4 regions of the Spirillospora sp. CA-108201 genome follow, and region 2 is predicted to be linked to each of the others. Evidence: predicted binding sites of a transcription regulator. Region 2 holds the regulator's gene; each other region holds the start of a gene.
What was found. Region 2 encodes HrcA, which represses chaperone genes, less so after heat shock. Its sites were predicted from a motif close to TTGGCACTCTCNNNNNGAGAGTGCCAA; they were not measured.
Positions count from the first base shown of each region.

Region 1 (5,909 bases), 1.5 Mb from region 2:
CGCTGGATCCGCTTTCGCGTTTCCCGCCCCGGGGCGACTCGTCTTACTTTATCAGTTCCGCTCGGACTGTCAATTCCGAGCTTTTCCGATATGCCATTCCGGATCCGCTTGCGCGGTTCCTTCCCGGCGATGTCGCTATTTCATCAGATCCGGGCCGATTGTCAAATCGAACCTTTTCCGACCCATCACAACGAAGCGGGCACGACGAAGCCGCGTCAGCTGATCGAGGATGGTTCCCCCGGGCCGGCCGCCGTGAGGCGTCCCGCACTCCCGTGGGGCGAAGTGAACAGTATGCCCAAGACGAGGGGACGTCAAACCGGCGCGCACGCTTCAATGGCGCCGGTTCACCCGACCGGTCCGCCCGGGGCCGCCACGGCACCCGAGCTACCTCGGGTTTTGTCCTGCTTCACCCCGCGCGAACCGCTCGAACATCGCATTCGCGCGGCCGAGGTTTCTTTTCGGCAACGGCGACCGTTCGGCGTTCCTCAGGGCTTGGCCAGGTAACCGCCGACGAACAGCACTCCCTCGGCGACGACCCAGGCGAAGGCCGCGACGGTGAGGGTCACGTCCAGCCGGCGGGGCCTGCGCCGGACTCCCGGCATCGACCAGGCGGTCACGGCGACGACCGCGGCGATGACGGCCACGGGTGCCGAGAGCCGCACGGCGTCGTCGAAACGGGCCCCGCATCCCGGGTCGCGGGCCTCGTCCTCACCGCAGAAGGCGGCTTCGCCCCACCCCCCGAGGGCCGAGAAGGCCCAGAGGGCGGCCAGCGCGCAGTTCGCGATCGTCGGTATCACCGGCGAGATCCACCAGCCGCTCGGACGCCCGGGCATGGCCTGCACGACCGGAACGTACCTCGGCTCGGCGGAGCCGGGAACCCTTCCATCGGGCGACCGGCCGCCCGGTCAGGTGATCTCTTTGGCCTCGTGCAGGTTCATGTCCATGACGATGGCCGTCATGACCGCCATCGTCCGCAGCGGTTCCCGGACCGGGTCGGCGATCTCCACCGAGTACCGGTCGGCCGTCGTGAGCAGGTGGGTGGCGAGGCCCGCCCACTTCTTGCGGACGTGCGCGACCTTGCCGCCGTCGGCGTCCTTCACCTCGAAGTTGTTGCGCGGCACGTCCACGTCGATCGTGCCGATGAGCGTCCCGTCGTCGTCGTAGATGACGTAGCGGCGGCCGACCCTCTCGGTGACGAAGGAGCCGACGCGCTCCCCGTCCGGCCGGAGGATCTCGGTGTACTCCCGGCCGCTCTGCTTGTCCACGACGTACAGGGGGTCGCCCTCGGGCGTCGTCAGAAGGACGGCGCGGGCGTCGAGGTTCGACTTGCCGGGGAACAGGCCGCGCATGACCGCGGAGTCGCCCTGGTCGTCGGTCGGCGCGGCGATCGCGAGGACGGTCCCGTCATCGTCGAGCACCTTGTACCGCGACTTGGCGAACGGTCCCCTGCGAGGCTGTTCGACCCTGAGCACCGGGGAGCTGAACACTTCGCTCACGTGTTCTCCTGCCTCGTGGCCGCCTCGGCGACCGCCTCACTGTCCACCTTGCCGGCGTCCACACCCTCGGTGGGACGCCTTCCAACCGGCGATCCTGCCAAGCGCCGGGCCCGCAGGGGAAGCACTTTGCGCGCCCGTCTCCGCCCGCGGCGGCCGCCCGGTCCGCGCCCGGCCCACTGACCTGCACCGGCGGCGGCGGAGGTGGCCGTCCGAGAAACATTCTTCTTTCGGCCCGGCGCGCCCCGAACATCCCCGGGGACATCCCGGGGACGCGGAAAGGGGCGGCCCCCGAAGGAACCGCCCCTCTCACACGCACCCGGAAGTGCGAACCGCGGACTCGCTCAGAAGTCCATGCCGCCGGCGTCGGGCATGCCGCCCGCCGGGGCCGGGTTCTTCTCCGGCTTCTCGGCGATGACGGCCTCGGTGGTCAGGAACAGCGCGGCGATCGACGAGGCGTTCTGCAGCGCGGACCGGGTCACCTTGGCCGGGTCGAGGATCCCCGACTCGAACATGTTGACGTACTCGCCGGTGGCGGCGTTCAGGCCCTCACCCGGGGTGAGGTTGCGGACCCGCTCCACCACGACGCCGCCCTCAAGGCCGGCGTTGACGGCGATCTGCTTCAGCGGCTCCTCGAGAGCGCGCTTGACGATGTTCGCACCGGTGGCCTCGTCGCCCGCAAGCTCCAGCTTGTCGAACGCCTTGGTGCCGGCCTGCAGCAGCGCCACGCCACCGCCGGGGACGATGCCCTCCTCGACCGCGGCCTTGGCGTTGCGGACGGCGTCCTCGATGCGGTGCTTGCGCTCCTTGAGCTCGACCTCCGTCGCGGCGCCGGCCTTGATGACCGCGACACCGCCCGCGAGCTTGGCCAGGCGCTCCTGGAGCTTCTCGCGGTCGTAGTCGGAGTCGGTGTTGTCGATCTCGGTACGGATCTGGTTGACCCGGCCCGCGATCTCGTTGGCGTCACCGGCGCCGTCCACGATGGTGGTCTCGTCCTTGGTGATGACGACCTTGCGGGCGCGGCCCAGCATCTCGGTCGTGGTGTTCTCCAGCTTGAGACCCACGTCCTCGCTGATGACCTGGCCGCCGGTCAGCGTGGCGATGTCGCCCAGCATGGCCTTGCGGCGGTCGCCGAAGCCCGGCGCCTTCACGGCCACGGACTTGAAGATGCCCCGGATCTTGTTGACGACCAGGGTGGCCAGGGCCTCGCCCTCGACGTCCTCCGCGATGATCAGCAGCGGCTTGCCGGACTGCATGACGCCCTCGAGAACGGGCAGCAGGTCCTTGTTCGCCGACGCCTTGCCCTGAACGATCAGGATGTACGGGTCCTCGAGGACCGCCTCCATCCGCTCGGGGTCGGTCACGAAGTAGTGCGAGATGTAGCCCTTGTCGAAGCGCATGCCCTCGGTCAGTTCGAGCTCCAGACCGAAGGTCTGGCTCTCCTCGACCGTGATGACGCCTTCCTTGCCGACCTTGTCCATCGCCTCGGCGATCATCTCGCCGATCTGCGGGTCGCCCGCGGAGATGGAGGCCGTGGAGGCGATCTGCTCCTTGGTCTCCACGTCCTTGGCGAGCTTGGACAGCTCCTCGCTCACCCGCTCGACCGCGGCCTCGATGCCGCGCTTCAGCGACATCGGGTTCGCGCCGGCGGCCACGTTGCGCAGACCCTCGCGCACCAGCGCCTGGGCCAGCACGGTGGCGGTGGTGGTGCCGTCACCCGCGACGTCGTCGGTCTTCTTGGCTACTTCCTTGACGAGCTCCGCGCCGATCTTCTCCCACGCGTCCTCGAGCTCGATCTCCTTGGCGATCGACACACCGTCGTTGGTGATCGTGGGAGCGCCCCACTTCTTCTCCAGCACGACGTTGCGGCCCTTGGGACCAAGGGTCACCTTCACGGCGTCGGCGAGCTGGTTCATGCCGCGCTCGAGACCGCGACGGGCCTCCTCGTCGAACGCGATCATCTTTGCAGCCATAGGCTCCAGTCCTCCCGGAACAAGGTGGCTTAGACGGATCGAGCCGACGCCCGCGACGGACGGCCTCGCCGACGACTTCCATTCCGCCGCCGGCCTGAGGCCTCATCGCCCCGACCCATGACTGTGTGAAGTTGTCACTCTCCACAGCAGAGTGCCAATGTTTGTTTAGCACTCTACCCCGTCGAGTGCAAGCGCCGTGCATCCTCGCCCGGCCAAGTTCGATCAACCTGGCCGGACCCGGCCTGACCTGCGCCCGGACGGTCCGAGGTCCGTCCGGCGCGTGTCGCCGCGGTGCACCGCTGGTGGTCGTGTGATGGCCGCCGCGTGCTCGGCACGGGCCGCCATGCTCACCGCGAGGACACCTCCGTTGTTCCGGAGCGCCAGGCAAGCATGGCGGAGGTCGTGGATCGCTCGGCGAGCGGTACGACGAGCCGGGCGGGGTGGCACGGCCGTCCCGTACCGGTCGTACGGCGAGGCCGATCTCGTCCGTTCAGAAGCGAAGCGGCCCCCGTGAGGGCCGCTTCGATCGTTGGAGCGTTCGCGATCAGGCTTGAGCTTCGCCTTTGGGATCACCGTACGGCGGAGGCGCGTCCACGGCCACGCGGTGGCCCGGTGACAGCGGCCCTGAGCGGTGGGAGCGACGCCCGGCGGGCGCCGGCGGGTGCGGAACGACCGCCGGGACGCCGGAGGTCATGGCGAACCATCCGGCGCGAGACGGGCGTTTCGCTCGCTGCCGGGATCGCGCGGGGGGCGCGCATTCATCGTCCGGGTGTCGGGTGCCATTGCATCGGCGGCGGTCCGTGGCGCCTTTTCCGAGGAGCCTTGTTCGTAGCCGGACATTGATGCCGCTTCATTCGATGCGGCGTCGTTTGCGGCGGCCCGGTGCACTGGGGTCACCACGGCCCGATGGGCCGCTTCTGTGGAGTATGGCGAATGGTGAGGATGTTCTTTCGTACCCGGGCAAAGGGCCGCCGCAAACGGGTCCGGACATTGGGCGGCCGCTCCGGCGTCGATGCGTGACCGGGCCGGAGCGGCCGTGGTGCTTCGAGCTCTGTCAGGAGCCGTGGTTCACTTCTTGGTGGACTCCTGCTCGGGGCCCTCGACCGCGTTGATCACGGTGTTGTGCTTCCCGCCGTAGAGGCGGGTGGAGATGGGACCGGTGATCGTCGCGCTGTTGCCGGCGTAGACGTTCGAACGGTGCGACCCGCTGAGGTTCGTGAAGATCGCGTCGCCCGGGCCCTCCTCGCTGTTGACGACGGGGCCGTTCTGGCCGACGGTCGCCTTCTTGACCGCGAAGATCTTCACCGGCTTGGGGTGGTCCCCCGTGGTGGCCAGCCGCTGCCCGGCCTGCGGAGCGTTGGCGTCGGCCTGCTGCTCCGGCGCGGCCTGCTGGGCGTCCTGCTGCGGGGCAGCCTGCTCGGCACCCTGCTCCGGCGCGGCCTGCTGCGCGTCCTGCTGCGGGGCAGCCTGCTCGGCACCCTGCTCCGGCGCGGCCTGCTGCGCGTCCTGCTGCGGGGCAGCCTGCTCGGCACCCTGCTCCGGCGCAGCCTGCTGCTCGCCCTGCTGCGGAGCGGCCTGCTGCGCGTCCTGCTGCGGGGCAGCCTGCTCGGCGTTCTGCTGGGGAGCAGCCTGCTGCTCGCCCTGCTGCGGGGCGGCCTGCTCGGCGCCCTGCTCCGGCGCGGCCTGCAGGGACTCCTGCTGCGGAGCGGCCTCCTGCTTCGGAGCGGCCTGCGCCTGCGGAGCAGCCTGCTGCTCGGCCGCCTGGTGCTCGGCCCCCTTGGCCAGAGCGATCTTGGTGGCCTCCTGCTCGGAGCCCTCGACGCTGGTGACGGCCGTGTTGTGCTTCCCACCGTGGAGCTTGGTGGTGATGTCACCGGTCTTCACCGACTTGTTCCCGATCACCGGCGCCGCCTTGGGCGACTTGGAGATGTCGGTGTAGATCAGGTCGCCCGGGCCCTTCTCGGTGATGTACGAGGGGCCGTTGTGGCCCACGTACGCCTTCTCCACCTTGTAGAAGTTGATGTCGGCCATGGCCGAGGGAGCCGCGAGGACGGCCGCTCCCATCGTTATGCCGGTCACGGCCATCGTGCGCAAAATGCGCTTCATGCCTTTCCTCACTCTCGTATGCCGATCGGCGCCCCACGGAGCGCCACTCCGGGATCAATCTTCCAGGAGGCGGCCACCGAGAAACCCAAGTGGAGGAGAGGTGGTGATCAAGATCAAAGCCGGGAAACTGGCGCTGACCCAAGTTTTATCCATACTCTTTTGGACGGGCGTGAACGAACAGTCACCCAATCCGGCATCCACCAGGGCAATGCCCTTCCAAAGAAGGGGGAATCGGCCAGATGTGAAAGGAAAAGCCCCGGCACGGTGGACGTGCCGGGGCGTGCGGGACGAGACGGGCGTCAGCCGCCCGCCACCGCGGGGATGATGGAGATCTGGG
Region 1 covers NZ_JBNJNE010000001.1:4,800,658-4,806,566, forward strand. The annotation lists gene ACQEU6_RS23105 (hypothetical protein) at 486-842, opposite strand; gene ACQEU6_RS23110 (phospholipid scramblase-related protein) at 906-1,496, opposite strand; gene groL (chaperonin GroEL) at 1,838-3,466, opposite strand; gene ACQEU6_RS23120 (hypothetical protein) at 4,535-5,572, opposite strand; gene ACQEU6_RS23125 (MoaD/ThiS family protein) at 5,872-5,909, opposite strand, start outside.
Region 1: the regulator HrcA is predicted to act here: its motif matches at 3,598-3,624, upstream of groL (chaperonin GroEL).

Region 2 (5,909 bases):
GAGGGGCTCCCTGGAGGCGGCGCTGGCGGCGGAGCCCGACCACGTGTCCGCCTACGCGCTCATCGTCGAGGAGGGCACCCGCCTGGCGGCGCAGGTGAGGCGCGGCGAGCTGACCGCCCCCGACGACGACGCCATGGCCGACCGGTACCTGATCGCCGACGAGCTGCTCAGCGGCCACGGACTGCACTGGTACGAGATCTCCAACTGGGCCGCCGACCCGCGCGCCGCCTGCCGGCACAACATGCTCTACTGGACGGCCGCCGACTGGTGGGGCGTCGGCCCGGGAGCCCACAGCCACGTGGGCGGCACGCGCTGGTGGAACGTCAAGCACCCCGCCGCCTACGCCGCCCGCCTCGCCGAGGGCACCACCCCCGCCCACGCCCGGGAGGTCCTCACCGCCGAGGACCGGCACATCGAACGCGTCATGCTGGAACTGCGCCTGGCCCAGGGCTGCCCCACCCACCTCCTGGACGACGAGGCCGCCCGCACGTCGATGGACGACGGCCTGATCGAGCCCGCCCCCTACGAGCAGGGCCGTGCCGTCCTCACCCTCAAAGGCCGCCTCCTGGCCGACGCAGTGGTCCGAGCCCTCACCTGACCTGCGCCGGCCCGGCCCGTGACGGGGGGTTCCAGGGGGCGCTACCCCTGGGAAGGCGCAGTCACGAAGTCGATGAGTTCTTCCACGCGGCCGAGGAGGACGGGTTCCAGGTCGGTGTAGGTGCTGACGGAGCCGAGGATGCGTTTCCAGGCGGCGCCCGTGTCGTCGCCCCAGCCGAGTTCGGCGATCACGCCCTCCTTCCAGGGGACGCCGCGGGGGATGCGGGGCCAGGCGCGGATGCCGACGGCCGCGGGCTTGACGGCCTCCCAGATGTCGATGAACGGGTGGCCGGCGACGAGGACGTGCGGGGAGGCGACCCGGGCGGCGATCCTCGACTCCTTGGACCCCTCGACGAGATGGTCGACCAGGACGCCGAGCCGCCGTTCCTCCTCGGGGGCGAACTCCTCGACGATGGCGGGCAGGTCGTCCACGCCTTCGAGGTACTCGACGACGACGCCCTCGACGCGCAGGTCGTGGCCCCAGATCTTCTCGACCAGCTCGGCGTCGTGGAGGCCCTCCACGTAGATGCGGCTCTCCTTGGCGACCTGCGCCCGCAGCCCCTGGACGGCGATCGAGCCCGAGGCGGACCGCGCGGGGCCCGCGGGCGCGGCGGCCGGCCGGACGAGGGTGACCGGCCTGCCGTCGATGAGGAACCCGGACTTGGTCAGCGGGAACACGCGGTGCCTGCCGAACCGGTCCTCCAGGGTGACGCCGAACTTGTCGCAGCCGACCACGGCGCCGCAGAAACCGCTGTCGGGATCCTCGGCGACCAGGCCCGGCTCGGCGGGCACCTCGGGGATCCGGCCCTTGCGGGGCCTGCGCCAGTCGCCGGCCAGTACGTCGTTTCCGTAGTTCTTACTCCGCACAGATCCGCACATTAACCGGGCCGGGCGCCCGGACGGCGCCGCCCCGCGTTCCTCGGCGTGGCGCGGGTTTCCCGGCCGGATAGGATCGCGCAGCCATGCGGAGAGTGCGGGGGCGCTCCAGCCGAGCCTTCCGGGCCGTAGACTTGGCACTCGAAAGCAAGGAGTGCCAGTAGCACGGACCGGCCGGACGAAGGAGGTGACACCGTGCTGGACGACCGGAAGCTCGCGGTCCTGCGCGCCATCGTCGAGGACTACGTCTCCACCAACGAGCCGGTGGGCTCCAAGGCGCTGGCCGACCGGCACAACCTCGGGGTCTCGCCCGCGACCATCCGCAACGACATGGCGGTGCTGGAGGAGCAGGGCTACATCGCCCAGCCCCACACCAGCGCGGGACGCGTCCCTACCGACAAGGGCTACCGGCTGTTCGTCGACCGGCTGTCCACGATCAAGCCGCTGTCGGTCGCCGAGCGCCGCGCCATCGAGACGTTCCTGTCCGGGGCCTACGACCTCGACGACGTCGTCGGCCGGACGGTGCGGCTGCTCGCGCAGCTGACCCGGCAGGTCGCGGTGGTGCAGTACCCGTCGCTGACCCGTTCGGCGGTGCGGCACGTGGAGCTGGTGCCGGTGGCGGAGGGGCGGCTGCTGCTCGTCCTGATCACCAACACCGGCCGGGTGGAGCAGCGCGTCATCGAGACCGGGCAGATCTCCGAGGAATCGATCGGCCATCTGCGGGCGTTGCTCAACACGTGCCTGGACGGGCTCGGCCTCGGGGAGGTCCCGGCGGCCGTGGCGGACCTGCCCGACAGGGTGGGCCCGGACGAGCGGCCGGTCGCGGCGGCGGTGCTGTCGGTGCTGCTGGAGACGCTCGTCGAGAAGCACGAGGAGAAGATCGTCTTCGCCGGGGCGGCCAACCTCGCCGCCGTGGACTTCTCGCAGAGCCTGCGGGAGGTGCTGGTGGCGCTGGAGGAGCAGGTGATCCTCATGCGGCTGCTCGGCGAGACCGGCGACTCCTCTACAGTTACGGTGCGGATCGGCACCGAGAACCCCGACCTGGGGCTCAAGTCGACCTCGGTCGTCGCCGCCGACTACGGGGTGGGCGACCTCACTCTGGCCCGGCTGGGAGTGCTCGGGCCGACACGCATGGATTACCCCAGCACGATGGGAGCGGTACGGGCAGTGGCACGCTACGTGGGACAGATCCTGGCGGGGTCGTAAGTGGCGAACGACTACTACGCGACCCTGGGCGTCCGGCGGGACGCCAGCGCCGACGAGGTCAAGAAGGCCTACCGCCGGCTCGCGCGGGAACTCCACCCGGACGTCAACCCGGATCCGGAGACCCAGGAGCGGTTCAAGGAGATCACCCAGGCCTACGAGGTGCTCTCCGACCCCAAGAAGCGCGAGATGTACGACCTCGGCGCGGACCCGTTCGCGTCCGCGGGCGGGGCGGGCGCCGGCGGGTTCGGCGGCGCCGGGTTCCCGTTCAGCGACATCATGGACGCCTTCTTCGGCACGTCGACGGCGCGGGGCCCCCGGTCGCGCGCCCGGCGCGGCCGCAACGCGACGCTGCGGGTCGAGCTCGACCTCGCCGAGACCGCGTTCGGCACCACCCGGGAGCTGTCCATCGACACGGCGGTCGCCTGCGCGACCTGCGAGGGCTCGGGCTGCGCGCCCGGCACCCACCCGGACACGTGTGAGACGTGCCACGGCCGCGGCGAGGTGCAGCAGGTCCAGCGCTCGTTCCTCGGCCAGGTCATGACGGCGCGACCGTGCCCGGCGTGCGGCGGCTTCGGCTCGGTGATCCGCAACCCGTGCACCGAGTGCTCCGGCGACGGCCGGGTCCGCACCCGGCGCACCGTCAAGGTCAAGATCCCGGCCGGCGTGGAGAACGGCATCCACATCCAGCTCGCCGGCGAGGGCGAGGTCGGTCCGGGCGGCGGCCCGCCCGGCGACCTGTTCCTGGAGATCGTGGAGAAGCCGCACCCGATCTTCGAGCGGGAGGGCGACGACCTGCACTGCACGGTCGAGATCCCGATGACGGCGGCGGCGCTCGGGACCAGCGTCACCATCGAGACGCTGGACGCCGCCGAGAGCGTCGACATCAAGCCCGGCACGCAGTCGGGGCAGGTGATCACGCTCTACAACCGGGGCGTCCGGCACCTCAACGAGAGCGGTCGCGGCGACCTGATGATCCACGTCAACGTGGAGACGCCGAACCGGCTCGACGAGGAGCAGGAGGAGCTGCTGCGGCGGCTCTCGGTGCTGCGCGGCGAGGAGCGCCCGCCCGGCAGGTTCGCCCCGGGGCAGCGCGGCGTGTTCTCCCGTCTCAAGGACGTCTTCAACCAGCACTGAAGCGCGGTGGCGGCGGCCTACCAGGAGGGCCGCCGCGGCGAATGAGGAGCAGGTGGCAGCGATGAGCGGCGTCGGTTCGGCCGCACTTGGGCGGCTCGGGTGAGCCCGCCGGTCTTTCTCGCCGGGACGGGCGCGCTGGAGCGCGACCGCGTCCTGCTGGACGGGCCGGAGGGCCGGCACGCGGCGGCCGTGCGGCGGCTGCGGCAGGGGGAGCGGGTCGACCTGACCGACGGCGAGGGCCTGCTGGCCGAGTGCGTCGTCGCCGAGGCCGACCGGGCGTCCCTGACGCTGGACGTGCTGGCCCGGCACCGGCAGCCCCCTCCCGCGCCCCGGCTCGTGGTCGTCCAGGCCCTCCCGAAGGGCGACCGGGGCGAGCTCGCGGTCGAGACCATGACCGAGGTCGGCGTGGACGGGATCGTCCCGTGGTCGGCGTCCCGCTGCGTCACCCGCTGGCGCCCGGAGCGCCGCGACAAGGCCCTCGGCCGCTGGCGCGCGACCGCCCGCGAGGCGGGCAAGCAGGCGCGGCGCAGCCGGCTGCCCGAGGTGGCGGACCTGGAGACCACCGAGGACGTCGCCGAGCGGATCGCCGGCGCGTCCCTGGCCCTGGTCCTGCACGAGGAGGCCGAGGCGCCGCTGAGCGCCGTGGAGCCGCCCGCGCGGGGCGACATCGTCCTCGTGGTCGGCCCCGAGGGCGGGATCAGCGAGGACGAGCTGGAACGCTTCGCCGTCGCGGGCGGGCGGCCCGCGCGGCTCGGCCCGACCGTCCTGCGCACCTCGACGGCGGGCGTCGCGGCGGCCAGCGTGCTGCTGGCCGCCACCGGCCGCTGGTAGCGCCGGGGCCCGGCCGGCGCCGGTCACGGCGTGCTGGCGGCGCCCTGCTCGGTGGTCTTCGCGGGCTCGCTCGTCTCCGTCGGCGTCGGCTGCTCGGTCGGCTTGGTCGGCGGCTCGGGCGTCGTCGAGGTGGGCGGCGCCGGCGTGGTGGGCGGCGCGTGCGTCGGGGTCTCGCTCGGGCACGGCGTGGTCGGCGGCGCCGACGTGGCGGTCGCGCCCGCCGCGGAGGCCCCCGGCGAGGGGATGCGGCACGACGACAGCCCCGGCGAGGAACTGGTGCTCGGCGTCTCCGAGGTGCTCGGCTCGCCGGACGTGCTGCCGCCCGGCGACGACGGGACCGGGAACTGGGGGTCGATCCCCGGGCCGGTGCGGTCGCCGGCGTTGTCGTCGCCCCCGTCGCCCGACTGGCTGCTGTTGCCGACCGACTGCTGGATCAGGTCGATCGTCTGCGGCGCCGTCACGCCCAGCCCGGCGATCAGCACGGCGGCGGCCACGGCGAGGAGGGGGCGCGCCCAGTTCACGGTGAAGCGGTCGAACCCGAAGCGCGCCGGGCCGAGGCGTCCGAGGCCGAACCGGCGGCGCCGGCCGTCGGCGACGCGGGCCCGGATGCGCTCCAGGCCGTCGCCCGCGGGGTTGACCGAGTCCGCCTCCGCGTGCAGGGCGCGGCGGAGGATCTCGCCGTGCTCGTCGTGGGGGTCGGTGGTCATGAGAACTGCTCCAGGACGTTGCGTAGCGCGGTCATGCCGCGCGCCGTATGACTCTTCACGGCGCCGCGGGAGATGCCCATCGCGCTAGCGATCTCCGCTTCGGACAGATCGGCGTAGTAGCGAAGGACGAGCGCCTCCCGCTGGCGGGCGGGGAGCCGGGACAGCGCGTCGATCACCGCCGAGCGTTCCAGCTCCCCGATGGCCCCGGCTTCCGCGCTCGGCGCGTCGGGCAGGCCCTTGGGGGCGTACTTCTCGACGACGGCGCGGTGCCGGAGCACCGATCGCGACCGGTTGACCACCGACTGGCGCAGGTACGACAGGGCCTTGTCCGGGTCGCGCAGGCGGCGCCAGCCGCCGTGCATCGCGACGAACGCGTCCTGCACGACCTCCTCGGCCGTCCCCGCGTCCCGGACGAGCATCGCCGCCAGGCGCACCAGCGAACGGTAGTTGGCGCTGTAGAGGGCGGTCACCGCCTGATCGGCGTCCCAGGCGGCGGCCACCGCGCCCGCCGCGCCCCTGGCCACGAGGGTCTCGGTCACGTCAGTTGGACGCGCACCC
Region 2 covers NZ_JBNJNE010000001.1:3,336,743-3,342,651, reverse strand. The annotation lists gene hemW (radical SAM family heme chaperone HemW) at 1-598, shown strand, start outside; gene ACQEU6_RS16270 (DUF3097 domain-containing protein) at 640-1,464, opposite strand; gene hrcA (heat-inducible transcriptional repressor HrcA) at 1,669-2,679, shown strand; gene dnaJ (molecular chaperone DnaJ) at 2,680-3,813, shown strand; gene ACQEU6_RS16255 (16S rRNA (uracil(1498)-N(3))-methyltransferase) at 3,913-4,644, shown strand; gene ACQEU6_RS16250 (hypothetical protein) at 4,668-5,351, opposite strand; gene ACQEU6_RS16245 (SigE family RNA polymerase sigma factor) at 5,348-5,890, opposite strand.

Region 3 (5,909 bases), 1.3 Mb from region 2:
CCGAGTGGGCGGTCGGCGCGGCGTTCGCGCTGTGCCGCAACCTGGCGCGGGGCGACCGGGCCGTCCGCGCGGGCGGATGGCCGCAGATGGAGATGGCGGCGCTCGGCCCGCGCGAGATCCACACGCAGCGGGTCGGCGTGGCCGGGTTCGGCGCGATCGGCGCCGAGGCGGCGCGCCTGTTCGCGGCCCTGGGCTGCCCCGTCTCGTACTGGACGAGGCGGCGGCGTCCCGAGGCGGCGGCGACGTACCGGGAGCTGGACGACCTCGTGGCGACGTCCGACGTCCTCGTCCTCGCCCTGCCGCTGACGGAGGAGACAAGGGGGCTGATCGGTCCGGAGCGTCTCGCCCTGCTGCCGGACAGGGCGCTGCTGGTGAACGTGGCCCGCGGCGGCATCGCGCCCGACGACGCCGTCCTCGCCGCGCTGGAATCGGGACGTCTCGCCGGGGCGGCCCTGGACGTGTTCGAGCAGGAGCCCCTCCCGGAGGAGCACCCGCTGCGTTCGCGCGAGGACGTCCTGCTGTCGCCGCACACGGCGGGGGCGTCGGTCCAGTCGCAGCTGAACCTGCTCGGGACGGTGCGCGACAACGTCACCGCGGCCGTGCAGGGACGAGACGTACAGAACGTAGTGAACGGGCTCAAACCGCAGGTCATCCGGCGATAGCGGCCATCTCAGACACGCCATCCCTCAACTGTAAATATGCGATTCGCCCGTGAATCTGTAGGATTCCTAAACGATCAACTTTGACGACCCCGAAGGGTGGGATGTGCACCTCGACATCTGGCTACTCCTCGGGGCCGTGCTCGTACTCAGCGCCATCATCGCGGTCCGGCTGTCGCACAAGGCAGGCCTTCCCACGCTGCTGGCGTACATGGGCCTCGGCCTTCTCATCGGCGAGTCCGGCCCCCTCCACATCCGGTTCGACAACGCGGAGCTGGCCGAGACGCTCGGCCTCGCGGCCCTCGTGCTCATCCTCGCCGAGGGCGGCGTCACCACCAGCTGGCGGCGCGTGCGGCCCTCGGTGCCGGCCGCGCTCAGCGTCTCCACCCTCGGCACCCTGATCAGCATCGTCGTCGTGGCGCTCGCCGCCATGTGGCTCGTCGGCATGGAGTGGCGCCCGGCGTTCCTGCTCGCCGCCGTCCTCGCCCCCACCGACGCGGCCGCGGTGTTCTCGGTGCTGCGGCGGCTGCCCCTGCCGTCCCGGCTGACCGGCCTGCTGGAGGCCGAGTCCGGCTTCAACGACGCCCCCGTCGTGATCATCGTGGTGACGCTCAGCGCCCACACCGCCGCCCCCAACATGGCCGAACTGCTCGGCGTCATGGTCTACGAGCTGGTCGCGGGCGGCATCGTCGGCGTCGCCATCGGCTGGCTGGGCGCGCAGGCGCTGCGGCGCGTCGCGCTGCCCGCGTCCGGCCTCTACCCCATCGCCGTCCTGTCGCTGTCCATCGGCTCCTACGGCGCCGCCTCCCTGATGCACGCCAGCGGGTTCCTCGCCGTCTACGTCAGCGCCCTCGTCCTCGGGAACGCGCGGCTGCCGCACCGGCCCGCCACCCGGGGCTTCGCCGAGGGCGTCGGATGGCTCGCGCAGATCGGCCTGTTCGTGATGCTGGGCCTGCTGGCCGACCCCGGCGACCTCCCGGGCCAGATCCTGCCGGCGCTCATCATCGGCTTCATCCTGCTGCTGGTGGCCCGCCCCCTGTCGGTCGTGATCTCCACGATCGGGTTCCGGCTGTCGTGGGGCGAGAAGCTGTTCGCGTCGTGGGCGGGGCTGCGGGGCGCCGTCCCGATCGTCCTGGCCACCATCCCGATGGTCGCGGACGTGGAGCACGCCGACCGGCTCTTCGCGATCGTCTTCAACATCGTCGTCGTGTTCACCCTGCTCCAGGGGCCGACGCTGCCGCTGGCCTCGCGGCTGTGCGGCCTGACGAGCGACGAGCAGACCCGCGAGCTGGACGTCGAGGCCGCGCCGCTGGAGGAGCTGCACGCCGACCTGCTGGAGGTGCGGATCCCCGCCGACTCGATGCTGAGCGGGGTGGAGATCTTCGAGCTGCGGCTGCCGCCCGGCGCCTCCATCACCCTCGTCGTGCGGGACGGCGCGAGCTTCGTGCCCGAGCCCACCACGCCGCTCCAGGCGGGCGACACGCTGCTGGTCGTGACCACCGCCGAGGTGCGCGAGGCCACCGAGCGCAGGCTGCGCGCGGTCAGCCGCAAGGGCAGGCTGGCGGGCTGGTTCGGCGAGAAGGGCCAGTGACCCGGGATCCGGGGCGCGCCGGGACCTCGCGGCGCGCGCGGGTCCCGCAGGACGCCGCCGGGGAACATCCCGGGGGCGAATCCTGTTCGACGCATGGGTACCATTAGCAGTCGTCTAGAGTGAGTGCCAGTCCGGCCTGTGCCGGGTTGAGTCAGCGAGGAGGAACCGTGCCGACGTATCAGTACGTTTGCACCGAGTGCGGCGAGCCTCTAGAGGTCGTGCAGAAGTTCAGCGACGACGCGCTGACCGACTGCCCGGCGTGCAGCGGCAGGCTCCGCAAGGTCTTCTCCGCCGCGGGGATCATCTTCAAGGGCTCGGGCTTCTACCGCACCGACAGCCGCGGCTCCGGCAAGTCGCCCTCGACCGCGGGGGCCTCGTCCAACGGCTCGTCGAACGGGTCGTCCGGCGGCTCCTCCGGGGACTCGGGCGGTTCCTCGGGCGACTCCGCCAAGTCGGACTCGTCCGCGAAGTCCTCCGACTCGTCGTCGTCCTCGACCGGCAAGTCGTCGACCGGCAAGTCGTCGTCCTCCGAAAAGGTCGCCTGACCTTCTAGGCATCTCCGCAGCGCACCGGGGGATCCGGCCGGGTCCCCCGGCTTTCGTCATGCCCGGAAGCCGTCGCCTACATCTCCAGGCGTAGGCGGCGGCTTTCGTTTGCCTCGAAAGACGTAGCGCAGGTCCGTCCCAACGCCGGAGGCGCGGCCGCATCCCTTTCGCGACCATGGAGGAGACAGGGAGCGCCCCCCGGCCCGGAGGACCCCTCCCGTCGCACGGCCCGATTGCCCGAAGCGACGCTTCCCTGATTTCGCGATATTACTTGACACCTCTCGCTCAACGAGAGACTCTGACGGCGAACGCGACATATCTCGATTTTCGCCCGGTGCACACAGGAGAGGATTCCCAATGAGGTTGTCAACCCGACGCCGTAACCGATCGTGAGCGGTTCAGGCTGCTGTGGTCAGTTTCAGGGTGGGTGCAGCCATGTAGACGCGTCCGTCTCTGAGCATCGCCCACAGCACGTTGACTCTGCGGCGGGCCAACGCGAGCACGGCCTGGATGTGCTTCTTGCCCTCGGCCCTCTTGCGCTCGTAGAACGCTTTGGAGGCGGGACAGCAGCGGATGCTGACCATGGCGGACATGTAGAACACTCGCAGCAGGCGGCGGCTGTAGCGCCGGGGCCGGCGCAGGTTGCCGCTGATCTTGCCCGAGTCCCGGGGTACCGGCGCGAGTCCCGAGACACCGGCCAGCCGGTCCGCGCTGCCGAACGCGGCCATGTCGCCGCCGGTGGCGGCGATGAACTCCGCGCCCAGGAGGGGGCCGATGCCGGGCAGGCTGGTGATCACCGCGGCGTGTTCGTGCTCGCGAAACCGGGCCTGGATGGCCGCGTCGGTCTCGGCGAGTTCGGCATCCAGGGCGATCACCTCCTCGGCCAGGCGCTCGACCACGGCGGCGGCGGTCTTCTCGCCCGTGACCGTGGTGTGCTGGGCCTGGGCGGCCTCGATCGCGGCCAGGGCCACGCGGGCAGGGTTGCGGACCTTGCGGGCCCGCAGCCATGTCTCCAGCCGGGCCTGGCCGATCTTGCGCAGCGAGGTGGGGGTGCGGTAGCCGGTGAGCAGTGTCAGGGCGGCCTTGCTGTTGCTGTAGTCGAAGGCGCGCTCCAGGGCGGGAAAGTAGCCCAGGAGCTGGTCGCGCAGCCGGTTGATGGTCCGGGTGCGATCGCAGGCCAGGTCGGTACGGCGGCCGGTGAGGATGCGCAGGTCCGTGGCGATCTCGTCGAAGGACGCGATCGGGTGCAGGTCCCGGCGCATGCGGGCCTGGTCGGCGATGATGAAGGCGTCCTTTGCGTCGGTCTTGCCGCCGCCCCGGTAGGCGCCGGAGGCGTGGTGGACGGTGCGCCCCGGGATGTAGACCAGGTCCTGGCCGTGGCCGAGCAGCAGGGTGATGAGCAGGGCCCCTCCACCGCTGTTGAGGTCGATCGCCCACCGCAGGTCTTCACCCAAGGCGTTGGCCTCGGCGATGAGGCCCAGGATCTCGGCTTCGTCGTTGACCACCTTCCTGGACAGCAGCCGGTTGCCGTCGGGGTCGATCACGGTGCAGTGGTGGTGGGTCTTACCCGCGTCCACACCTGCCCAAATGCGTGGCATCGGGCTCCTCCGTCGTCGCAGCTCACATGGGGGTCCCGCAGACGACCGCGCCGTCGTGTCCTTACACAGCGATCTGTTCGCGCATCCCAATCAGCGGTCGGGTCGTCTTGGAGCGCCAGGCGGCCAATCCTCTCAAGCCACCCAGGTGGCAAACCCATGAAAGCCATACCTGGCGCTCCCGGGGTCCTCCCAACCCTACGGACGGTCAGGAACGAACACCCAGGAAGAAGGTAAGGAACCATGAGCGCACCTAGCCCGGCTCCCCCGAGGCCGCGGACACACCGCCTGGCCGGACTGATCGCCGGACGGCGCACCAAGTGGGCCGTCCTGGCCCTGTGGGTCGTCCTGCTGGCCGCTCTCGGCCCCCTCGCCGGCAAGCTCGGCGACGTCGAGAAGAACGACGCGGCGTCCTGGCTGCCCGCCGGAGCCGAGTCCACCCGGGTCGTGGAACTGGAGGAGCGGTTCCGCAAGGACGAGACGATGCTCGCCGTCGTCGTCTACGAGCGGTCCGGCGGGATCACCGCGCAGGACAAGGCCAAGGCCGAGTCCGACGTGGCCGCCTTCCAGAAGCTGCCCGGCGCGCAGAAGGCGCAGGGGCCGTTCCCGTCCAAGGACGGCAAGGCCCTGCAGACCCTCGTGCCCCTGACGGACGAGGACCTCACCGCCGCCGTCGACCAGGCGCGCGACCTCGCCGAGCGCGGACCCCCCGGACTGGCCTCGCACGTCACCGGCCCCGCCGGCGGCGGCGCCGACCAGTTCGAGGTCTTCCAGAGCCTGGACGGCTTCCTGCTCATGGCCGCCGGTCTCGTCGTCATCGTCCTGCTGCTGTTCATCTACCGCAGCCCCGTCCTGTGGTTCGTCCCCGTGCTGAGCGCCGTGTTCGCCCTGGGGCTCGCCCAGTCGACCGTGTATCTGCTCGCCAAGTACGCGGACCTCACCGTCAACGGCCAGAGCGCCGGCATCCTCACCGTCCTCGTCTTCGGTGTCGCCACCGACTACGCCCTGCTGCTCGTCGCCCGCTACAGGGAGGAACTCCACCGGCACGAGGACCGGCACGAGGCCATGGCCTACGCGCTGCACCGCGCCGCGCCCGCCGTCATCGCCTCCGCCGCCACCGTGGCCGTCGGCCTGCTGTGCCTGCTGCTCGCCGACATGAACTCCACCGCCGGCATGGGCCCGGTGGCCGCCGCGGGCGTCCTCACCGCGCTCGCCGCCATGACGACCCTCCTGCCCGCCCTCCTGGTCATCTGCGGCCGCTGGCTGTTCTGGCCGCTGATCCCCCGCTACGACGCCAAGTACCTCAAGCCCGAGGCGTACGAGGCCGAGCACGGCGTCTGGAGCCGCGTGGCAGGGATGGTCGGCAAGCGCCCGCGCGCGCTCTGGGCCGTGACCATGCTGGGCCTCATCGTCCTCACGCTCGGACTGGGCTCGCTCAAGGCGGACGGCCTGTCCGACGCCGGCCAGTTCACCGGCAAGCCCGACTCGGTGAAGGGCTCCGAGGTCCTCGCACGGCACT
Region 3 covers NZ_JBNJNE010000001.1:4,618,181-4,624,089, forward strand. The annotation lists gene ACQEU6_RS22310 (NAD(P)-dependent oxidoreductase) at 1-662, shown strand, start outside; gene ACQEU6_RS22315 (potassium/proton antiporter) at 766-2,250, shown strand; gene ACQEU6_RS22320 (FmdB family zinc ribbon protein) at 2,418-2,795, shown strand; gene ACQEU6_RS22325 (IS110 family RNA-guided transposase) at 3,194-4,393, opposite strand; gene ACQEU6_RS22330 (MMPL family transporter) at 4,634-5,909, shown strand, end outside.
Region 3: the regulator HrcA is predicted to act here: its motif matches at 2,354-2,380, upstream of ACQEU6_RS22320 (FmdB family zinc ribbon protein).

Region 4 (5,909 bases), 3.8 Mb from region 2:
TCTCTGGCCATCGCGCGGAGCCGGGCCAGTGCCCGGTGCTGCGCGACCCGTACCGCCCCCGCGGACATGCCCAGCACATTACCGGTCTCCTCCGCCGACAGACCCGCGACGACCCGCAGCAGCACCAGTTCGCGCTGGTGCTCGGGCAGCCGGGTGAGCAGGTCGCGGGCGCGCTGCGCCTCGATGTAGCGGACCACCGTCTCCTCGGGGCCCGGACGGTCGTCCGGACCGTCCGGGAGGTCCTCGGTGGGCACGGCGGCGCGGACCGCGCTGCGCAGCGCGTCCGCGATCTTGTGGGAGGCGATGCCGAAGACGAAGGACGCGAACGGCCGGCCCATGTCCCGGTAGCGGGGCAGGGCCGACAGGACGGCGATGCAGACCTCCTGCGCCACGTCGTCGGCGATGTGGTACTGCCCGGAGACCCGGCCGAGCCGGGCCCGGCAGTACCGGACGATCATGGGGCGCACCTCGGCGATGAGGATCTCGATCGCGCCCGGGTCGCCCTGCACGGCGAGATGGGTCAGCTCCCTGAGGTCGCCGTCGCCGGCGTCCGCGGCGCGCAGCGCCCGCGCCGAACGGGCGGTGTCGCGAGGTGCGGGAGGGGCGGGCCCGTTCGAGGGTTCGGCAGCGCGCGCGGTCATGGTCCCGGCGAAGCATCCCTCGGTCACGTCAAGCATGATGCCCAGCACCCCCGGGCGTGTCTCCACTGTCCTCTACAACGGAATGGTCACAGTGCGGGAGCGAACCTGGCATTACTACACGTCGTGGTCATCGTGCTGCCGCGCGTGGCGGACTTTCGCCCGTCCCCTCACGCGACGAGACCCCCGTCCGGACGGACGGGGGTCTCGCCTACGCTCCCCGGACGGGACGAGCCCGCCGGTCGGCCGTTCTCAGTGGCCGTGACCGTGACCGTGGCCGCCGCCGGCGGCCTCCTCGGCCTCCTCCGGCTTGTCGACCACGAGCACCTCGGTGGTGAGCAGCATGCCCGCGATGGAGGCGGCGTTGGTGACCGCCGAGCGGGTGACCTTCACCGGGTCGATGACGCCCTGGGCGATCAGGTCGCCGTACTCGCCGGTGGCGGCGTTGTAGCCGTGCCCGGCCTGCAGCTCCTCCACCTTGGAGACGACGACGTAGCCCTCCTGGCCGGCGTTCTCGGAGATCCAGCGCAGCGGCTCGGGCAGCGCGCGGCGGACCGCCTCGGCGCCGGTGGCCTCGTCGCCGGACAGGCCGAGGGCGCCGAAGCCCTCCTTGGCGACGTGCACCAGCGCGCTGCCGCCGCCGGAGACGATGCCCTCCTCGATCGCCGCGCGGGTCGCCGAGATGGCGTCCTCCAGGCGGTGCTTCTTCTCCTTCAGCTCCACCTCGGTGGCGGCGCCGACGCGCAGCACGCAGACGCCCCCGGCCAGCTTGGCCAGGCGCTCCTGCAGCTTCTCGCGGTCCCAGTCGGAGTCGCTGTTCTCGATCTCCACCTTGATCTGGTTGATCCGGGCGGTGACCTCGTCCGCCGCACCCTCGCCGTCGACGACGGTGGTGGCGTCCTTGGTGACGGTGATCCGGCGGGCGCGGCCGAGGTCCTCCAGCCCGATCGAGTCGAGCTTGAGGCCGATCGACTCGCTGACGACCTGGCCGCCCGTCAGGGTGGCCATGTCGCCGAGCATCGCCTTGCGGCGGTCGCCGAAGCCGGGAGCCTTGACCGCGACGGACAGGAAGGTGCCGCGGATCTTGTTGGCGACCAGCAGCGCCAGCGCCTCGCCCTCGACGTCCTCGGCCACCACGAGCAGCGGCTTCTTGGTCTGGGCGACCTTCTCGGCCAGCGGCAGGAACTCCTGCACGTTGGAGATCTTGCCGTCCACGATCAGGACGTAGCCGTCCTCCAGGACGGCCTCCATGCGCTCGTGGTCGGTGACCATGTGCGGCGACAGGTAGCCCTTGTCGAACTGGAGGCCCTCGGTGAACTCCAGTTCGAGGCCCATGGTGTGGGCCTCCTCGACGGTGATGACGCCGTCCTTGCCGACCTTCTCGAACGCCTCGGCGATCAGCTCGCCGATCTGCGGGTCCTGCGCGGAGATCGTCGCGACGTGCGCGATCTCGCTCTTCTCCTCGACCTCGCGGGCCGTCTTCAGCAGCTGGTCGGAGACGTACTGGGCGGCCACGTCGATGCCGCGCTTGAGGGCGAGCGGCGAGGCGCCGGCCGCCACGTTGCGGGTCCCCTCGCGGACCAGCGCCTGGGCGAGGACGGTCGCCGTGGTGGTGCCGTCGCCCGCGATGTCGTTGGTCTTGGTCGCCACTTCCTTGGCGAGCTGGGCCCCGAGGTTCTCGTAGGGGTCCTCCAGCTCCACCTCGCGGGCGATGGTGACGCCGTCGTTGGTGATCGTCGGCGCGCCGAACTTCTTGTCGATGACGACGTTGCGGCCGCGCGGGCCGATCGTCACCTTGACGGCGTCCGCGAGAGCGTTGACGCCGCGCTCAAGAGCCCGGCGAGCGTCCTCCTCGAACTCCAGGATCTTCGCCATGCGGATACTCCTCTTTCACGCGATCCGCCCCGGCGGGCCGCCCGAAGGCGGCGCCGACCGGGGCGGGTGCATCACGTCTCGGTGATTACTTCTCGATGACCGCGAGCACGTCGCGGGCCGAGAGGACGAGGTAGTCCTCGCCGTTGTACTTGACCTCGGTGCCGCCGTACTTGCTGTAGAGCACGACCTCGCCGACCTTGACGTCGACGGGGACGCGCTCGCCCTTGTCGTCGACGCGACCCGGGCCAACGGCAAGGACGGTGCCCTCCTGGGGCTTCTCCTTGGCGGTGTCCGGGATCACCAGGCCCGACGCGGTGGTGGTCTCGGCCTCAAGCGGCTGGACGACGATGCGGTCCTCAAGCGGCTTGAGGACAACCTTGGTGGCGGTCGTCACGATCTGACCTCCCCTTCGATTGGTCCTCGGCCGGCCACGGATGACCGGCCAGCACATGTGACAGAAGAGGCGACCCTGGACCGGCCTGCCGTCGCGGGTGCCAGACCGACCTTCGTCGCTGTATTTGGCACTCTACCCTTGAGAGTGCCAGTCGTGAGACTATTCCGTGCCCGTGACCCCGTCAACACGGACACGGGCCCGCCCGGCGGCCGTCTCCGGTTGTTCACCGGGCGCCGCTCTCCGGCTCTGCCACTAGCTTCCACCCTATGGACATCGCGTCGTTCCGGTCCCTGCGCACCCCCTCAGGCCAGGCGCTCCTCAGGGAGACGGCCGAGGCGGACGTGAGCGAGGACGCCCTGCTCGCCACGGCGTCGCGGCTGCGTGAGCGGCACGAACCGTCGCTCGTGGCCGCCGCGCTGACGCAGGTGCGGTTGCGGGAAAGGGCCCGGGCCAAGTTCGGGGCGGACGCCGACCGCATGTACTTCACGCAGGCGGGGCTTGAGCAGTCGACCCGCGCGAGCGTGGCGGCCCACCGCGGCGGACGGTTCGCGGACCGGCTGCCCGGCGCGCGTGTGCTGGAGCTGGGGTGCGGGATAGGCGCAGACCTCATCTCCCGAGCGCGCGCGGGCCTCGTCGGCGAAGGCGTGGAACTGGACCCGTTGACCGCCGAGGTGGCACGCGCCAACGTGGCCGCTTTCGGGCTGGACGGTCTCGCCTCTGTCCGGGTGGGGGACGCCACCGAGGAGGACCCGTCCGGGTTCGATGCGGTCTTCGCCGATCCTGGACGGCGCACGGCGCGGGGCCGCGTCTTCGATCCCCGTTCCTACGAGCCTCCGCTCGACGTCGTCCTGGCCATGGCCGGCCAGGTGCCCGCGGCCTGCGTGAAGGTCGCGCCCGGCATTCCGCACGAGGCCGTCCCGGACGACGCGGAGGCCGAGTGGGTCTCGGTCGGAGGCGACGTCAAGGAAGCGGCCCTGTGGCTGGGCGGGCTGGCCGGCGACGTGCGACGGCGGGCCACCCTCCTGTCGTCCGACACCCGGTTCTCAGAGGACGAGCCCCAGATGTGGACCCTGACTCCCCAAGGGCTGGACGTCCCGGACGTACGCGCGTGGGGCCGCTACCTGTACGAGCCAGACGGCGCGGTGATCCGGGCCCACCTGGTCGGCGAAGTCGCGGATCTGGTCGGCGGCGGCTTGGCGGACCCCCACATCGCGTACGTCACGTCGGACGAGCTGCGCCCGACGCCGTTCGCCTCCGCCTACGAGGTGGAGGACGTGATGCCGTTCTCCGTCAAGCGGCTGCGCGCCGAACTGCGCCGCCGCGAGGTCGGCGTGCTGACCGTCAAGAAGCGCGGCTCCGCCGTCGACGTCGACCGGCTCCGCCGCGACCTCGGCTTCGGGGGGCGCCGCGCGGGACGCGGCGCCGGGGAGCTGACCCTCGTGGTGACGCGCGTGGGACGCGACCCCGTCGCCCTGCTGACGCGGCCGGCCTCCGGGGCCTGACCGGCCGGCCGCCCGGCCGGACCCGCCCGGAACGGGCGCCGCCCGGCAACCCTGCCCAAAGATCTTCCCCTCGGCGGCGCAACGCCAAGCGGGAGGGCGCGACGCGCCACGGCGGTGCAAATCATCGGCGCTTTCCGGCATTGCGCGCACCAGGGATTGCGGCCGCCCGGCAACGGCGCGGCGCGGCGCGGGAATCGGTGCGCGGAGATCAACCGGCGCGGAAACACCAAGGCAGGTTCACCCGCGGGGGCACCGGCTCCCCAAAAGCCCTCCCGAAAAGGCCCCGGACACGCCCTTCCGCATGACGCCGGCGGCACACGCGTCGGGGCGGTGTAGGCGTCCGCGCGGTTCGGGAACTGCCCATGTTGGACGAGATGTACGGACAGAACGGCACCCGGAACGCCGGACCCGTCCCGCACCGCCCGCCACCGCCCGCCCACATCTCCCCCCAAGATGGGCAATAACCCTGAAGCGGGAAATTCGCCATGCTTTCGGCGATACTCACTATCCCGTCTAGTCGGATAACAGGCGCATTCCGCAGAACTCGCAATCTTCTCTGCTACCCGTTTTAGCCGCGCTCTACACGCACTACAGTGGCCACTCCAGAGATTCATTTGCCGTGCGTCATTTCGTCGCGCCGGCACACGAAGGAGCATCGGGTGGAAACGAATCACAACTTCCTGCAGACGGGGGGTCAACCGGTCTCGGATCGGATGCGGGAGTTGCTCGCCCGTGCGGCGCAGGACCACGTCTACGAACAGCGCTCACAGGGTCAGGTCCTGGACGAGATCCGCCAGCGCCTCGAAGGCATGGAGTGGCTTCTCCGCGAGGTCCGGGAGCGGGAGCTCACCGGGCTGACCGGGCAGATCGAGAGCGTCCGCGGGCAGGTCGACGACCTGTCCGGCAAGCCCCCTGAATGGGCCGAGGGCCTGGCCGAGCACATCGAGGCGTTCGGCGAGCGGGTCAAGCCCGTCGCCGAACTGCCCGCGCTGTGGGCCGACGTGGGCGTGGTGGCCGAGAACGTCGACGAGGGCCTGACCCGCATCCAGGCGGTCCTCGACTCGGCGCAGCAGATCACCGACGCCTCGCAGCAGGCGTCGCAGCGCATGGACGAGATGACCAAGCGGCTGGACAAGCTCCAGGGCAGCATGGAGGCCGCGTCCGTCCGCTTCAACCGGCTCGACAAGTCGCTCGCGGAGCTCGGCCACCGGTCCGAGCGGCTCGAACACTCGGTCAACGGGGTCACCTCACGGGTCGACCAGGCGCTCGGCGAGATGGCCGAGCGGATGGAGCAGGGCCTTGAGGCGGTCAACGGCCGGGTCGAGGGCGTCGGCGGCCGCCTCGACGGCCTCGACGGGCGGCTGGACGGCGTCGACGGCCGCCTCGAAGGGGTGTCCGGCAAGCTCGGCGGGCTGGACGGCCGCTTCGAGAGCGTCGACGGCCGCCTCGACGGGCTCGGCGAGCGGATCAACCGGCTGCCCGCCGCGCTGGAGATCGCCG
Region 4 covers NZ_JBNJNE010000001.1:7,134,159-7,140,067, reverse strand. The annotation lists gene ACQEU6_RS34400 (sigma-70 family RNA polymerase sigma factor) at 1-677, opposite strand, end outside; gene groL (chaperonin GroEL) at 891-2,513, opposite strand; gene groES (co-chaperone GroES) at 2,599-2,907, opposite strand; gene ACQEU6_RS34385 (class I SAM-dependent methyltransferase) at 3,174-4,409, shown strand; gene ACQEU6_RS34380 (apolipoprotein A1/A4/E domain-containing protein) at 5,069-5,909, shown strand, end outside.
Region 4: the regulator HrcA is predicted to act here: its motif matches at 3,032-3,058, upstream of groES (co-chaperone GroES).